2 regions of the Phytobacter palmae genome follow, and region 2 is predicted to be linked to the other one. Evidence: predicted binding sites of a transcription regulator. Region 2 holds the regulator's gene; the other holds the start of a gene.

Evidence for each region. Region 2 encodes ArgR, which controls arginine synthesis, uptake and breakdown. Its sites were predicted from a motif close to ANTGAATAAAAATACANT; they were not measured.
Region 1: argA (amino-acid N-acetyltransferase) is a predicted target of ArgR. The motif match lies at 1,602-1,619, and genes of this name have one in related genera.

What each region holds. Positions count from the first base shown of each region.
Region 1 covers NZ_JBCIVJ010000005.1:169,731-178,433, reverse strand. The annotation lists tRNA gene AAIG39_RS08735 (tRNA-Met) at 1-31, shown strand, start outside; gene amiC (N-acetylmuramoyl-L-alanine amidase AmiC) at 173-1,426, opposite strand; gene argA (amino-acid N-acetyltransferase) at 1,652-2,983, shown strand; gene recD (exodeoxyribonuclease V subunit alpha) at 3,023-4,855, opposite strand; gene recB (exodeoxyribonuclease V subunit beta) at 4,852-8,397, opposite strand; gene ptrA (pitrilysin) at 8,390-8,703, opposite strand, start outside.
Region 2 covers NZ_JBCIVJ010000011.1:34,656-43,358, forward strand. The annotation lists gene AAIG39_RS14400 (NAD-dependent succinate-semialdehyde dehydrogenase) at 1-1,305, shown strand, start outside; gene AAIG39_RS14405 (barstar family protein) at 1,351-1,617, shown strand; gene yhcN (peroxide/acid stress response protein YhcN) at 1,679-1,942, opposite strand; gene yhcN (peroxide/acid stress response protein YhcN) at 2,038-2,301, opposite strand; gene argR (transcriptional regulator ArgR) at 2,662-3,132, opposite strand; gene mdh (malate dehydrogenase) at 3,538-4,476, shown strand; gene degS (outer membrane-stress sensor serine endopeptidase DegS) at 4,563-5,630, opposite strand; gene degQ (serine endoprotease DegQ) at 5,721-7,091, opposite strand; gene zapG (Z-ring associated protein ZapG) at 7,262-7,660, opposite strand; gene zapE (cell division protein ZapE) at 7,850-8,703, shown strand, end outside.

The DNA of each region.
Region 1 (8,703 bases), on a different contig from region 2:
GTCGTCGGTTCAAATCCGGCCCCCGCAACCAATACATGAGACACCCTGCCGGGTGTTTTTTTGTTTTTATTCTCCACCCTTCCTGTGTGCCATTACCAGCTGACCTTATTCACCCCAGTCACGTACTGCTGTACGCTCCCGGGGATTCATTGCGTTGCCGCCCGAATAAAAACTAGCCTCTTCTCGCCAGCGTTGCGCCATCGGCAAAGTACGCCTTAATCCCTGCCAGAATCGACTCCGCCACCTCTTGCTGGAACTTCGCCGTCTTAAGCTTACGCTCTTCCTCCACGTTACTGATAAACGCCGTTTCAACCAGAATCGACGGGATATCCGGCGCTTTCAGTACCGCGAAGCCGGCCTGCTCGACGCTATTTTTATGCAGGTTATTAATATTGCCCAGCTTATTAAGGACCGCTTTGCCAAATTTAAGGCTGTCGTTGATGGTGAGCGACTGCACCATATCGAACATCGTATGGTCGAGGTAGCGATCGCCGCTTTTGCTAACCCCACCGATTAAGTCAGAGGCATTCTGCGTTTCCGCCAGATATTTCGCCGCAGTACTGGTCGCCCCTTTGGTTGAGAGGGCAAAGACCGACGAACCGCTCGGCTGACGGCTGCTAAAGGCGTCAGCATGAATCGAAACAAACAGGTCGGCGCGCTGTTTCTGCGCTTTAGCGACACGCACTTTCAGCGGGATAAACACATCCTCATTGCGCGTCATATAGGCTTTCATATTGCCTTCCTGCTCAATCAGCGCGCGCAGGCGGCGGGCGATTTGCAGCACCACATCTTTTTCGCGGGTCCGGTATTTACCAATGGCGCCAGGATCCTCACCGCCATGGCCCGGATCAAGCATGATGACGATCGGCCGATCCCGCCCCGCTTTCCCCGGCTGCGGCCCGCTTTGCGCAGGCGGCACCTGTTTTTCCAGATCGCCCTGGTTGTATTCTTCCAGAAGCGCCAGCAACGGATCCTGCACATCTTTCGCATTCGCCGGGTAAAGATCCATCACCAGACGTTCTTTAAACCCTGCCACCGGCGCAAGAGCGAAGAGCTGCGGCTTAATATCCTGCTTAAGCTCGAACACCATGCGCACCGTTTTTGGGTCGAACTGTCCAACACGCGCAGATTTGATAAAAGGATCATCGCCGCGAATTTGGGCTCCCATCCCTTTCAAAACGGAGTTCAGGTTAACGTCTTCAATATCAACGACCAGCCGATCCGGATTGCTGAGCGCAAACTGGCGATATTTAAGCACACGGTTAGACTCAACGGTCACGCGAGTATAGGTTGATGCAGGCCAGACGCGCACCGCCACCACCTGACTGACGGCGGCAAGACCGACCTGACTCACGCTCAATAACCACATAGCGCCCGCCCCTTGTAACAATCTGCGGCGGCTCAGCCTTGATTGACTTCCCGACATGCTTCTCCCGAGCAAAAAGATGAAATAGTAAGTAAACGTCAGATTTGACCGAAAACTTTAACGAATGACGCATAAACTGTCATCTATAAAAGGGTAAACATACACAATCCATGCAATGACACGCAGGAATTATTCTTTGTCCAAGACGAATTTATGGCTTGCACCTGGCGCCATAAAAGAATAAAAATACACAATTTACGAATAATCATGCAGTGAGGGTTGGCCGTGGTAAAGGAACGCAGAACCGAACTGGTACAGGGATTTCGCCATTCTGTTCCCTATATTAATACCCATCGGGGAAAAACGTTTGTCATCATGCTGGGTGGCGAAGCCATTGAACATGAAAACTTTTCCAACATTGTCAGCGATATAGGCTTACTCCACAGCCTGGGTATTCGCCTGGTGGTGGTATATGGCGCACGTCCGCAGATTGATGCCAATCTTGCAGCGCATAACCATGAACCGGTGTATCACAAACATACCCGCGTAACAGATGCCAAAACGCTCGAACTGGTGAAACAGGCCGCCGGCTTGCTGCAACTGGACATTACCGCACGCCTTTCCATGAGCCTCAACAATACGCCACTGCAGGGCGCGCACATTAACGTCGTGAGCGGCAATTTCATTATCGCCCAGCCGCTTGGCGTTGACGATGGCGTTGACTATTGCCATAGCGGGCGTATCCGTCGTATCGATGAAGAAGCCATTCACCGTCAGTTAGACAGCGGTGCTATCGTGCTGCTCGGCCCCGTTGCGGTATCTGTCACGGGCGAAAGCTTTAACCTCACCTCAGAAGAGATTGCGACACAACTGGCCATCAAACTGAAAGCCGAAAAGATGATCGGCTTTTGTTCATCGCAGGGCGTCTACAACGAAGATGGGCAGATTGTCTCCGAGATGTTCCCGAACGAAGCCCAGTCCCGGGTCGAATCGCTCGAAGAGCAAGGCGATTATCACTCAGGTACTGTGCGTTTCCTGCGTGGCGCAATGAAAGCCTGTCGCAGTGGCGTACGCCGCAGCCACCTGATCAGTTATCAGGAAGATGGTGCTTTATTGCAGGAGCTTTTCTCCCGTGACGGTATCGGTACGCAGATTGTGATGGAGAGTGCGGAACAGATTCGCCGTGCCACCATCAATGATATCGGCGGCATTCTCGAATTGATTCGCCCACTGGAACAGCAGGGTATTCTGGTGCGTCGTTCACGCGAGCAACTGGAGATGGAGATCGACAAATTCACCATCATTCAGCGTGATAACCTGACCATCGCCTGTGCGGCACTCTATCCGTTCCCGGAAGAAAAAATCGGCGAAATGGCCTGCGTAGCGGTACATCCCGACTATCGCAGTTCATCACGCGGTGAAGTGTTGCTTGAGCGCATTGCAGCTCAGGCGAAACAGATGGGTCTGAGCAAACTCTTTGTCCTTACCACCCGCAGCATCCACTGGTTCCAGGAGCGCGGATTTACCCCGGTGGATATTGATTCCCTGCCGGAGAGTAAAAAAGAGATGTACAACTATCAGCGGCGGTCAAAAGTGCTGATGGCAGATTTGGGGTAGGTCGATCAGGAGCCCTCACCATCGGGTGAGGGTTATGTTCTACATCCTTTCAAAAATAGCATTCAGTCCGCTTCGCCGTTCGGTACGCGTGGCAATGGCCTGCGCCAGAATGCGTTCATCGGCATATAGCGAGAGCCGCTTTTTTGCACGGGTAATCGCGGTATAGACCAGTTCTCTTGTTACCACTGGCACAATTTGCCCCGGCAAAATCAGTGCCGCATGATCAAACTCCGATCCCTGAGATTTATGCACCGTCATCGCCCAGGCGGTATCATGTTCCGGTAAGCGGCTGGGCTGCACGGATTTCAGACTGCCGTCAGGTAATGGAAACCAGACACGGATGCCCTGCCCCTGATCGAGAGCAATACCAATATCGCCGTTAAACAGCCCCAGCGAGGCGTCATTACGTGTGATCATAACCGGTCTGCCGTGATACCAGCGCGCATGCGCCGGGCGGGCAATCCGCCGCTGCCGGACCAGCGCCTGCTCAATACGATCGTTCAGCCCACTCACACCAAATGGCCCTTCGCGCAATGCACACAGCAACTGATATTCACCAAAAGCGGTGAGGACTTCTTGCGGCTGTGCGCCATCGCGCACCAGCCCAAGAAAACGGTCATAGCCTGCCAGCGCATCATCAATCATGCGCTGATAGTCTTCTGCGTTTTGCAGATGTTTGTTTTCGATATCGCTAAAGCCCCGGCTCAATACCGCGCTTGCCGCCGCTTTATCGCCACGATTAACCGCCGCCGCCAGTTGCCCGATCCCCGAATCACTGCCAAAACGATAGCTTTTTTGCAGCAGGCACAGGCTGTCGCGTAGCGCACTGGCCGAATCACCTTCTCCAGCAGGAACGGCTGCTCCTGTTATCCGCGATAACTGTGCGGCGCGCTCTGGAGTAAACCCTTTATTGACCCAGGCGCAAATGTCTCCGAGTACCGCCCCGGCCTCAACGGACGCTAACTGGTCGCGGTCTCCGAGGAAAATGACCCGCGCATGCTGCGGCAGTGCATCAATCAGCCGTGACATCATTGGCAGGTCAATCATGGAGGCTTCATCTACCACCAGCACATCCAGATGCAGAGGATTGCCAGCGTGATAACGCAGGCGTTGGCTACCAGGCAGCGCACCCAGAAGACGATGCAGGGTACTGGCTTCATCAGGCAGCATCGCCTTTTGTTTGTCAGTCAACGGCAACTGACGAAGGGCGGTCCCTAATGATTCTGTCAAACGAGCGGCTGCCTTTCCTGTTGGTGCGGCAAGACAAATGCGGCAACGTGCGCCATCAGCCATTTGCACCAGCGCAGCAAGTAGCTTCGCCACCGTCGTGGTTTTCCCGGTGCCGGGGCCACCTGAAATCACGGATACCCGGCGGGTCAGCGCAACCGCCGCCGCTACCTTCTGCCAGTTAATGTCATCCGAAGGCAGAAACAGGTCGTCCAGCGCCTGCCGCAGGCGGTTTTCATCTACCGTCAGGGGTTGATTAACCTCGGCAAAAAAGGCGGCAATACTGCATTCATTGCACCACATACGGTTCAGATAGAGTCGCTCACCTGTTAGGATCATCGGCGTTGCCGCCTCACCTTCGCTGACCGCAGGCGAGGCCAGTAAGGTCTTTCGCCAGTCCACAGGGTAACCAACCTCTTCATAAAGAGAGGTCAGTAACGGATGTGCCCTGGCAGAAAGGCTTTCCGGCGCTAAACGGGAAAGCGGTAAGCAGACATGGCCTTCTCCGGCGTCAAAGCTCAGCATCGCCGCCGCAAGCATCACCGCAGGTTCATCCTCGCTGGCCACGGTCAGGGCGAACTGCACATCCAGCGGACGTAATATTTTTAGCGCTACGGCCTGCTGCAGTAACGTACGCAGTCTCATTGCGCTACCTCCAGTGTTTCCCCGGCAAACAGGGCATCCATCTGGCTTATCAATGCCGCGTCAGGCCGGGTGGTAAAGATCCCCTGCTGCGGATTATCGCGCTCAACACCACGCAGGAACAGATAAATAACGCCACCAAAATGGTGCTCATAATCGTAACCGGCAATGCGGTGGCGCAGGTAGCGATGAAGGGCGAGTGTATAAAGTTGATACTGCAAATCGTAACGATGAGATTGCATGGCGACAGCCATCGCCTCGCGGGTATAGGCCCCGGCGGAGTCTCCCAGCCAGTTAGATTTGTAATCCAGCAGGTAGTAACGCCCTTCATGGCGAAACACCAGGTCAATAAACCCTTTCAACATGCCGCGCACCTCGCGAAAATCCAGCGGCGGACATTCAGCAGACAACGGATCGTATCGGCGTATCAGCGCATCGAGCACCCCGGCGCGCAGATTTTGTGCAACAGGAATGTAAAATTCCATCTCTACCTGCTTTTCCTTTGCCGTTAGCTGATGCAAAGAAGCCCCCGTATCGGCCAGGGGAACGTGAAGGATCGTGTCGATCCATTCGCTGATAACCGGCTGCCAGTGCTCTTCAAAACCGCCGCGCTGGAGTTTCTCTGCCACCCAGGCTGGGGCAATCGGCTGGGTGAAATCCAGCTCTTCAAACAGACTGTGTAAGAATGTCCCCGGCGAGGCGCCGCGTGGGAACTGATGCGGCGTCAGCATTGGCTCGGTCAGCAGATCTCGCTCCCCGGCGGCATCAAGATCCAGACGCGGCAATAAATCCTGTGCAATACCATGCGCACGTTGTTGCAGCCCTGAGTAACTGGTCACACGCCAGTCATCACGCACGGTTCGCGTCATCTGGCGGGCCGTTAACACCTGCACGGCATCTTGCGGTGCCTGCCAGCGAACGCTGTCTGGCACATCGGGAACGCACAGAGCGATATTATCACCACACAGCGCCTCAACGCAGGCCCGAAGCCCCTGTGCATCACGAGGCTGCCCCTGCTGGATAAGCCACCCTAATGCGTTGAGATGGAAATCGCTTTCCCCCGATTTCTCGCCACGACGACGAAAAATAGGGGCAATCCCCAGACTGCAATGCCAGACCGAGCGAGTCAGCGCCACGTAAAGCAGACGCAGATCTTCTGCCAGGCGCTCTGTCTCCGCCAGTTCAATACTCTCCTCGGCCTTGCTGAGATCAAGCACGGGCGCAAACGAGGTGCGGTCGTGGTAAAACGCCTGATCCTGAACGCGAAAATTGGCAATAAAGGGCAACCAGACCAGCGGGTACTCCAGCCCTTTCGACTTATGGATAGTGACGATTTTCACCAGATGTTTGTCACTTTCCAGACGCAACTGTTCGCTCGACGAATTCGAATTCGGTTCAGCGATATGTTGTGCCAGCCAACGCACCAGCGCATGTTCACTCTCTACCTGCGTGCCCGCTTCCTGTAGCAATTCACTCAAATGCAAAATGTCCGTCAGACGGCGCTCGCCACCTGGTGTTGCCAGCAGGTTTTCCGCCACATGACGTGCACTCATTAATGCACGCAGCATTGGCATAACGCCGCGTTTAAGCCACATATCCCGCCAGCCGGCAAACTCTTCCACTATCGCATCCCATGCGGCCTCGTCCTGGTTAAGCGTTTCGATATCCAGCGCACTCAAACCCAGCATGGATGTCGCCAGTGCGCTACGTAACGTGTTTTCACGTTCCGGCGTAAGGACCGCCTGTAATAGCCAGAGCAACTCCTGAGCCTCAGGCGTATCAAATACGCTGTCACGGTTAGACAGGTAAACCGAGGGGATATTCAGAAGACCCAACGCATCGCGAATCAGTGACGCTTCATGGCGGCTACGAATCAGCACGGTAATATCAGATGCTTTCACAGGGCGAGTCGTTTTTCCCTCATGCAGCAACGCCTCCCCCTGTTGCCCGGCGATCAGCCAGTCACGGATTTGCGTCGCGCATAGCTCGGCCATAAAGGCCTGATAATCCCCGACGCCGACGCCCTCGCTTTTCATCAGCCACATTGCCATTGCAGGCTGTTTTTCACCTTTTATCGTAAAACGCAACGACTGGTTCTTTGCTGCTGATTTCACCGGCTGGAAAGGAATTTGCCGAAACATGAAGGCGTTTTCAGTCTGGCTGAAAAGCTGATTAACACTCTCCACCATTCCCGGCGCGGAACGCCAGTTAGTATCAAGCGTATAACGGGCGTTGACCTCATCACGCGCTTTCATGTAGGTAAAAATATCGGCGCCACGGAAGGCATAAATAGCCTGTTTCGGATCGCCTATCAGAAGTAGCCCGCTTTCCGGCTGGTGGTGCCAGATACGCCGGAAAATACGGTACTGCTGAGGATCGGTATCCTGAAATTCATCAATCATGGCGACCGGGAAACGAGTGCGGATCGCCGTTGCCAGCGCCTCGCCACTCGCGCTTTGCAGTGCGCTGTCCAGCCGGCTCAGCATGTCGTCAAAACCAAGTTCGCCACGGCGACGTTTTTCTCTCGCCACCGCCTCACGGATTTCGCGCATCGCGCTGGTTAACATTAAATCATTGAGCGTCAGTGGTACATTCAGTAAGGTTTCAATTGCCTCGAAAACCGCATGCTCCGGTACCACACCGCCCTCTTTAGTCCGCTCACGCAGGAACGATTGCGCAAACTTTTCCAGCGCTTCCGGTAGCTGATAACTACAGGTCGTTTCATTGGCCCAGGCGCTGATCTTCTCGATCCAGCGAGCCTGGTTGGTACGATTGAATTTTTGCCGCATGATCCCGGAGCCTTCAATCAGCGGCCCCAGATCGTCCACGGACGCAATCCACTGCTGTTTAACGCCATCGATTTGCGCAATGATTTTCTGATGGCGACTCTCAAGCGTCTCATCTGCTGGCGGTGCGGCTTTGATTTGCGGCGCTTCTCCCTGCAAATAGCGGTCGATGGCTTTGAGCAAATCATGCGGACCTTTCCACGACTCGTGAACCACCTGTGCCAGGTCGCGCGGCAAGGGGTAACAGTGGCGACGCCAGAAGTCAGCGCAGGCCTGATAGCGCAGCAGTGATTCATCTTCGATCAGCTGCTGTTCAAACAGCATGCCGGATTCAAAGGCATTGAGGCTAAGCATGCGCTGGCAAAAGCCATGGATAGTAAAGACGGCAGCTTCATCCATCTGCCGTTCAGCGAGCATCAGCCACTGCGCGGCCTGTTGCTTATCGCTAATCTCGCGCAACAGACTGGCATATAACGGGTTTTCGGTTGTCTCGCGCAAACAGGCGATGCGAAGTTCATGGATATTACTGCGAATGCGCCCACGAAGTTCTTCGGTGGCGGCCTCAGTAAAGGTCACCACCAACAGCTCTTCGACGTTCAGAGGGCGTGGAAAGGCGGCATTGCCGCCTAAACCAAGTAACAGCCGCAAGTAGAGTGCGGCGATGGTGAAGGTCTTACCGGTGCCCGCAGAGGCTTCAATCAGGCGCTCGCCGGTTAGTGGCAAGCGGAGTGGATCAAGGGACTCAGCGGTTTCACTCATTTTTCTCGCTCATCAAGGGTAAGGATTGCTGCAACGCACTGACGCTGTCCCAGACTTTCCACCCTTCGGGCTGCGCGTATTCCGCTTTCCCGCTTTGGCTTCCGGAAATCTGTGACAATACCGCCATGCCCTGCGGCTCAACCACCGCCTGATGGAAGAAATCGGCAAGCTTCTGCGGCGTCAGTAGTTTTATCTGAGCCACTACTTTATCACGTGAATCGAAGCGCATATTGCCCCGATCAAAATCTTTACTGAGTTTTGAGGCCTCTTCGCCCAGCGTCTGCGGCGCCTGCTGGATTTGTGCGA
Region 2 (8,703 bases):
ACCGAAGCCGCTATCGCCGCAGCGACGAGGGCTTTTCCTGCCTGGCGTGCGAAAACTGCAAAAGAGCGTTCTGCCATCCTTTATCGCTGGTACGAATTGATTATTGAAAACAAAAGCTGGCTGGGAAGGCTTATGACCACCGAGCAGGGCAAGCCGTTAAAAGAAGCCGAAGGTGAGGTGGAATATGCTGCAAGCTTTATCCAATGGTTCGCCGAGCAAGCGAAACGTGCTAATGGCGAAATTATTCCGCCGATAAAACCCGGATCGCGTATTTTTGCCACCCGCGAACCGATAGGCGTGGTGGCAGCGATAACCCCCTGGAACTTCCCGATGGCAATGTTGACCCGTAAGCTGGGACCTGCGTTAGCCGCAGGATGTACGGGGGTGATTAAACCTGCCAATAACACGCCGCTGAGTGCTTTTGCGCTCCTGGCGCTGGCCAAAAAAGCGGGTGTACCCGACGGTGTGCTAAATGCGGTTGCCGGGAATACATCGGAGATCAGCGACGCGATCATGGCGAGCCATGATGTGCGCAAAATTTCCTTTACCGGATCTACCGCCGTGGGCAAAACGTTGATGCGTAACGCGGCGGAAACCATGAAGAAAGTCTCGATGGAACTCGGGGGTAACGCGCCTTATATCGTCTTTGAAGACGCCGATATTGATGCGGCGGTCAAAGGAGCCATTGCCAACAAATTCCGTAATGCCGGGCAAGTATGTGTGAGCGTAAACCGTTTCTATATTCATGAATCGGTATATGACACCTTCACCCAGAAACTGGCAGAGGCGGTTAATGCCCTCAAGGTCGGGAACGGTCTTGACGACGGCGTAGTCGTCGGCCCGCTTATTGAAGCGTCTGCGGTGGAGAAAGTGCGTGAACACGTTGAAGATGCCGTCGCTAAGGGGGCGAAGATTCTGGCAGGGGGTAAAGCGCACATGCTGGGGGGAAATTTCTGGCAACCCACTGTGCTGGGTGATTGCAGCGATGGCATGAAGCTGGCGAATGAAGAGACTTTTGGCCCGGTTGCCGCCTGTTTTCGCTTTACGACCGAAGATGAAGTCATCCAGCGCGCTAACGCAACGCCATTTGGCCTGGCAGCCTATTTTTACACCCAAAACTTATCCCGCGTATTTCGCGTCTCCCAGGCAATTGAAAGTGGGATGATTGGTATTAATGAATGTGCGGTATCCACTGAACTTGGCCCATTTGGCGGCGTAAAAGAGTCCGGCCTCGGGCGGGAAGGCTCCGTTCTGGGGCTTGAAGAGTTTATGGAAGTCAAAACCCTGCATCTTGGGGGCTTGTAATGCAACGGGTGGCGTAAGCCACCCGACAGGTCTGGATGGCGGATAATGAATATCTCTACCTTCGATTTTGCTGAAATAGACACTCAAAATACGTTCTATCGTGAATTTTCCCGCCGGTTTGCTCTCGAAGGAGTCAGCATTACCGATCTGGATTCATTATGGATAGTGGTCACGGAAAAGTTGCCATTGCCGGTTGAAATTGAGTTCATTCATCTTAACGAAACGCAGCGGCGTCGTTTCGGCGCGCTAATTCTATTGTTTGATGAAGCAGAGGAAGAGCTGGAAGGCCAGTTGCGTTTTAACGTGCGTTAATGCAGCCCATAAAAAAGCCCCCGACAGGCGGGGGCAAGTCGTCGGAGTAGACGACGAGGGTTTATTTGTAGAGTTCCGCCGTTGCGTGCCAGGTATCACCTTCCTGGAGCTCGGTCACGCGATAGGCTTTCGCACCAGCCGCATCCGCCTTCGCAGACAGTTCATCACGGATGCTCATTGGAGAGCTTGCGGTCTGGGAAACCGAAATGGAGCCCATGGCCTGCATATTTTGCGTTTGATTATCGGACAGTTGGGTAGCTGCGCTGGCGCCAAATGAGATCAGTGAAGCTAAACCAAGGGCTGCGATGATTACGTTACGTTTCATTGTCTTTCTCCTCAATACTCAACGGCGAGAAGGTTTATACCGCTATTTTTATTCCTGGTGCCGTTGAGCGATGATGACATAGGGTAGTCGGTTAATTATTTATACAGCTCAGCAGTGGCGTGCCAGCTATCGCCTGTACGTGCTTCGATGATGCGATAAGAAGACGCACCCTGCTCATCCGCTTTTTTGTTCAGTTCTGCACGCATATCCATGGGGGATGATGCAACGCCGCCGACTGAGACGGTGCCTAATGACTGGCGGTTTTGCGCCTGGTCAGCATCAATAGAGCTCGCCGCAAATGCGCCAAATGACAGAACAGAAAGGATGCTGAGAGTTGCTACAGTTGATTTGATTTTCATAATGTTTACCTCGTCGAATCGTAATTCCTGAGGGCTTTGTTTCGTGACCCTCATCACAAAATCAAGTATACACTAATAACGTGTAAAATTAATACTGAGCTAATTATTGCCATTGTAAGTAAGTGGTAAAGAAACCTTTTTTTATAGTCAAAAAGGCATAAAAAACGGGGGTTCATAATCTTCTTTGATTTTTTTATCTATGAAAATCAATGAAATGCGTGATTTTGATTTTTTGTGCGAAAACATTCATTGCGTGAATGGAATGCGAAGGAAATTCGCACATTGTGTTAAAAACAAGGGAGGAAGAGAGAGGAGCCCGACAGAGACGTTCTTCCCCGGCACGAAACCGGGGGGAATGAATTAAAGCTCTTGTTCGAAAAGTACAAGAATAGCTTCGTAAAGCTCTTTGACCGTGAAGCCGCTTGCCGGGGTAGTGAAAATGGTATCGTCACCGGCAATGGTGCCCAGAATACCTTCTGCTTTGCCCAGCGAGTCCAGTAAGCGTGCAATCAACTGCGCAGCGCCTGGGCTTGTATGAATCACAACGACGGCATCGTTGTAATCGATATCAAGAACCAGATTTTTGAGCGGGCTGGAGGTGGTTGGGACGCCCATTTCGACAGGCAAACAGTAAACCATCTCCATTTTGGCGTTGCGCGTACGCACAGCACCGAATTTAGTCAGCATACGGGACACTTTAGACTGATTGATATTGTCAAAGCCCTGTTCTTGTAAGGCCAGAACAATCTCTCCCTGAGAACTAAATTTCTCTTCTTTAAGCAGCGCTTTAAACGCTTTAACTAATTCTTCTTGTTTTGCCGAGCTTCGCATAAGTCACCCGTATTAAGGCCGTGAAAACTACATTATTATGCACATGGATGAATTTTTATGCAAATAATCTGCTATGGAAATAACTCAAATTTTCTTATTGTTTGCGAGAATTTTATCAAATTACGTTATGGGAACCCACTGTGTCATGTGTCGCAAATTCAAGCAAAAGTAAAATAAATGTTACTGAAATGATATTGTTTAGATGGATATCAGCGCTATATTGTAAACTCTCAATGTTAGTTGCTTGGTTTGCCGGTCTGACGGTCACAAATGCCCATTATAATATTTTAAAAGCGTGCCATGCCGCAGAATTTTGGCTGGTTCGTTGCCATAATTATCAGGGTGAATTAAGGTCGCCGCAATGGAGTAACAAAATATTTAGCTAACCATAATAAGGAGTTTATGATGAAAGTTGCAGTCCTCGGCGCAGCTGGCGGCATCGGCCAGGCGTTAGCTCTACTACTTAAAACACAACTGCCTTCAGGTTCAGAACTCTCTCTCTATGACATCGCTCCTGTAACCCCTGGGGTTGCTGTTGACCTCAGCCATATTCCTACAGATGTAAAAATTAAAGGCTTTTCTGGAGAAGACGCAACGCCCGCTCTGCACGGTGCGGATGTGGTTCTGATTTCCGCTGGCGTCGCGCGTAAACCGGGTATGGACCGCTCCGATCTCTTTAATGTGAATGCCGGCATTGTGAAAAACCTGGTCGCGCAAATTGCAAAAACCTGCCCTAAAGCTTGTATTGGCGTAATCACTAACCCGGTTAACACTACGGTGGCGATTGCGGCAGAGGTGCTGAAAAAAGCCGGTGTGTATGACAAAAATAAACTGTTCGGTGTAACGACACTGGATATCATTCGTTCTAATACCTTCGTGGCTGAGCTGAAAGGTAAGGAGCCGGGCGAGGTTGAAGTGCCGGTCGTGGGCGGACATTCGGGCGTTACTATTCTGCCATTGTTGTCGCAAATCCCGGGTGTCAGCTTCTCTGAGCAGGAAATTGCCGATCTGACAAAACGTATTCAGAACGCGGGCACTGAGGTGGTCGAAGCGAAAGCAGGTGGCGGGTCTGCAACACTCTCCATGGGCCAGGCTGCCGCACGCTTTGGCCTGTCACTGGTGCGTGCGTTGCAGGGCGAAAAAGGCGTGGTTGAATGCGCCTATGTTGAAGGTGATGGCCAATATGCCCGCTTCTTCTCTCAGCCGCTGCTGTTAGGTAAAAATGGTATTGAAGAACGCCAGGCGATTGGAAAATTAAGCGCCTTTGAACAGCAGGCGCTGGAAGGGATGCTGGAAACCCTGAAAAAAGATATTCAACTCGGCGAAGATTTCGTTAATAAGTAAATAGCCGCCGTCGTCTGGTGCGCCGTTTGCCTCCAGAGATGCGCAAAAAAAACCGGAGTTCATTGGACTCCGGTTTTTTACTGCTGTTAGTTGGTCGCAGGATATTCCTGGATTGTGACCTGCAATTTCAGTTTCTTATCATCACGCATCACTTCTACCGGGATTTCTGAGCCAGGACGGATTTCCGCGACCTGGTCCATGGTTTCCAGAGCAGAGACCGCAGGCTTACCATTTACGCTGACAATAACATCATTTACCTGAATACCTGCCCGGGCTGCCGGACCATCAGGCGAGACTTCATTGACCACAATTCCCTGAATCTGATCGATACCGCCGCTCTGGGTATGCATGGGGGCGATTTCTCTCCCGCCGATGCCGATATAGCCACGGATCACCCGACCATCGCGAATCAACTTATCCATGATTTTCGTCGCGAGCTGGAAGGGGATAGCGAAGCCAATGCCTTCCGGCGTCTCGCCATCATTGCTCTTGTCGAAGGAGAGTGTGTTGATCCCCATTAACTCCCCCAGCGAGTTCACCAGCGCACCGCCGGAGTTACCGTGGTTGATAGAGGCATCTGTTTGCAGAAAATTTTGTCGGCCGGTAGGGTTCAGCCCAATTCGCCCGGTGGCGCTGATGATCCCCTGGGTAATGGTTTGCCCCAGGTTATATGGGTTACCAATCGCCAATACCACATCACCAATGTGCGGTACACGATGTGGATTGATCGGAATGACCGGCAGTCCGCCTGTGGCGTTAATTTTCAGTACTGCCAGATCAGTAAGGGAGTCTGAACCTACCAGCAGCGCTTCAAAAACGCGGCCATCCTGCAAGGCAACGATAATCTGATCCGCATCGTTGATAACATGTTTATTCGTAACGATATAGCCGCGTTGGTCCATGATCACACCGGAACCGAGGGTACGGATTTCCAGGCGATTATGCGATGACGTATTCATACTGCGGTTATAGACATAGACCACTGCGGGCGCAGCGCGGCGAACCGCCGGATTATAGCTCGCGGGCGTTTCATCGGTACTGTCAAATTGCGTTGTGGTTAGCGGATTATGCTGGCGTAGCGAAGGCAGGGCGGCGAGGATAATGCCACCAACCATCAAACCAATTGCCACCGAGCGTAGGAGCTTCAAAAACATGATGCGGGCGTCGTCATTAGGGAGTCGCAGCAGCATAGCACGAGTTTTCCGGACATCACATGTAGCGGTGATATCCGGGATCGCATTTGCTTAACGTAGTAATAAATAGAGTGTTTCATTGCCACGGATGATTTGCAGGGCAATTACTGACGGTTTAGTTTCAAGGATCTTGCGCAGCTCGGCAATGGACTGTACCTGTGTACGGTTAATGCCAATAATGACATCATCCTTACGCAGGCCTGCCTGAGCGGCCGCGCTGCCTTTTTCGACGTTCTCAATGTTGATACCTTTTGTCCCGTCTTTGAGTTGACCATCACTCAACGAGGCGCCCTGCAGTGCCGGGGAGATCAGTTCCGCGCTGGCGGAAGATGAAGTGCTTTTATCCAGCGTCACTTCAACATCCTGCGGTTTGCCATCACGCAGGATGCCTAACTTCACTTTTGCGCCCGGTTCCGTCGTTGCAATGCGCGAACGCAGCTCGGCAAAGCTATTCAGCGGCTTGTCATTAAGGCTGACAATCACGTCGCCAGATTTAATGCCTGCTTTCGCTGAGCCTGAGTTTGGTAATACCTCGCTGACAAAGGCGCCGCGTTGCACATTCAGGTTAAAGGCTTTGGCAATATCAGCACTCATCTCCGTACCTTTAATACCCAGCAGACCGCGTTTGATTTCGCCGAACTGAATCAACTGGCGAGAGAGAGTTTGTGCCATATTACTGGGTATGGCAAAACCGATACCGACGCTGCCGCCGCTCGGTGCAAGGATTGCGGTGTTGATACCAATAAGCTCACCGTTCAGGTTCAGCAGTGCGCCGCCGGAGTTACCACGATTTATGGAGGCATCTGTCTGGATAAAGTTTTCCAGCCCTTCGAGATTAAGTCCGCTTCGACCCAGCGCAGAAACAATCCCGGATGTCGCTGTTTGCCCCAGTCCGAATGGGTTTCCGACTGCCACGACAAAGTCACCCACCCTTAATTTATCGGAATCGGCGATAGTGATTTGCGTCAGGTTACTGGGGTTTTGTAGCTGCAACAGCGCAATGTCGCTTTGATCGTCGCCGCCAATCAGTTTGGCCTCAAACTCGCGACCATCATTGAGCTGGACATTGATTTTTTGCGCCTGGTTAATGACGTGGTTATTCGTCAGCACGTAACCTTTTGCAGCATCGATAATGACCCCGGAACCCAACCCCTCAAAAGGCTGAGCCTGCTGCTGTTCGGGCAGTTCGTCGCCAAAATATTTTTTCAGTTCATCAGGGACTTTTTGTCCTTGTACCGCTGTACCTTCCACCTGCACGCTCACCACGGCAGGTAAAACTTTTTCCAGCACTGGCGCGAGGCTGGGAACCGCTCCCTGGCCTGGAACCTGTGATGGCATCGCAGCCATAGTCTGGATGGGTGCCGAGAGAGATAACCCGACACTTAACGCTAACGCACTCAACAGCTGGGTTTGTTTCTTCATTGATGCTGGCTCTCGCAACCTAAAGTGAAAGGGAAAACGATGCAAAACAGTTTGATGTTATTGAAATTTCAATCGGGTAACAATGAGGTTAATAACTAAATAATAGCTGTGATTATATAGACAAGACGGGCGCAACCTGTGCGCCCGTTAAAAATGCGGAAATATAGTGATTATTTGCGGTTTGCATTGCCGCGCAGCAGGCCGGAGGCACCTTCGGAATAATCGCGAGGAATCTGCACCGGCGCCTGATCGTTGCCCGCTTCGGACTCCGCCAGACGGTTACGGAAAGGGTTCTCCTCAGCAGACATTTCCGGCAGTAAGCTGCTGGAGCTTTTTGCCATGTGCTGATAAAGCTGGCGGTAATCATGCGCCATATTATCGAGAAGTTCTGCGCTGCGAGCGAAGTGATTGACCAGCTCTTCACGGTACTCTTCAAGTTCTGCTTTATTTTTTTCCAGCTCGTACTGCATTGCCTGTTGCTGGCGTAATTTCCGGTTTCCAAAACGCATGGCCACAGCACCAATGATGACGCCGACGACTAACCCAATTAGCGCGTATTCCCAGGTCATGTACTTCTCCCATTGTCTTATGGTTCCGTAGGGTAATAGCTGCAAGCTCCTTGCCTGCGCCTGATTATGCCACTATAACCGCTATTCGCGCAGAAGTGGAATCCCGACGCGGCATCGCGTAGGGTAGAACGACCTTTTTTTCGCCAACCCTGTGGGCAGGATCGATTTTCAAGGAATAACGATAACACCATGCAGAGCCTTACCCCGACATCGCGTTACCTCAATGCCCTCAACGAGGGTAGCCATCAACCGGATGATGTGCAAAAAGAAGCTGTTAGCCGTCTTGATCTCATTTACCAGCAGATTGTGACCAAAGAACAATCCGCCCCGCAAAGCGGTGGATTGATGGCGAGATTTGGCAAATTGTTGGGCAAGCGTGAGCCCGCCACGCAGACTCCCATCCGCGGCCTTTATATGTGGGGGGGCGTCGGGCGCGGTAAAACCTGGCTGATGGATCTTTTTTATCAAAGCCTGCCGGGGGCGCGGAAACAGCGTCTGCATTTCCACCGTTTTATGCTGCGTGTGCATGAGGAGCTAACCCAACTACAGGGGCATAGTGACCCGCTGGAGATTGTCGCCGACCGTTTCAAAGCTGAAACCGATGTGCTCTGTTTTGATGAATTTTTCGTGTCGGATATCACCGACGCCATGTTGCTCGGCGGGTTAATGAAGGCACTTTTCGCCAGAGGGATTACGCTGGTCGCCACCTCGAATATTCCACCGGACGAACTTTATCGTAACGGGTTGCAACGGTCGCGCTTTTTGCCGGCTATTGATGCCATCAAGCAGCACTGCGATGTGATGAATGTCGATGCAGGTGTGGATTATCGTCTGCGCACCCTGACCCAGGCACACCTGTGGCTTTCGCCCTTAAATGAAGAGACGCAGCAGCAGATGGATAAACTCTGGCAAGCGCTGGCAGGGGCAAAACGTACTCATTCTCCGGTATTAGAAGTCAATCACCGTCCGCTGGTGACGCTGGGGGTGGAAAATCAGACGCTGGCGGTGTCGTTCGCCACGCTGTGTGTGGATGCCCGTAGTCA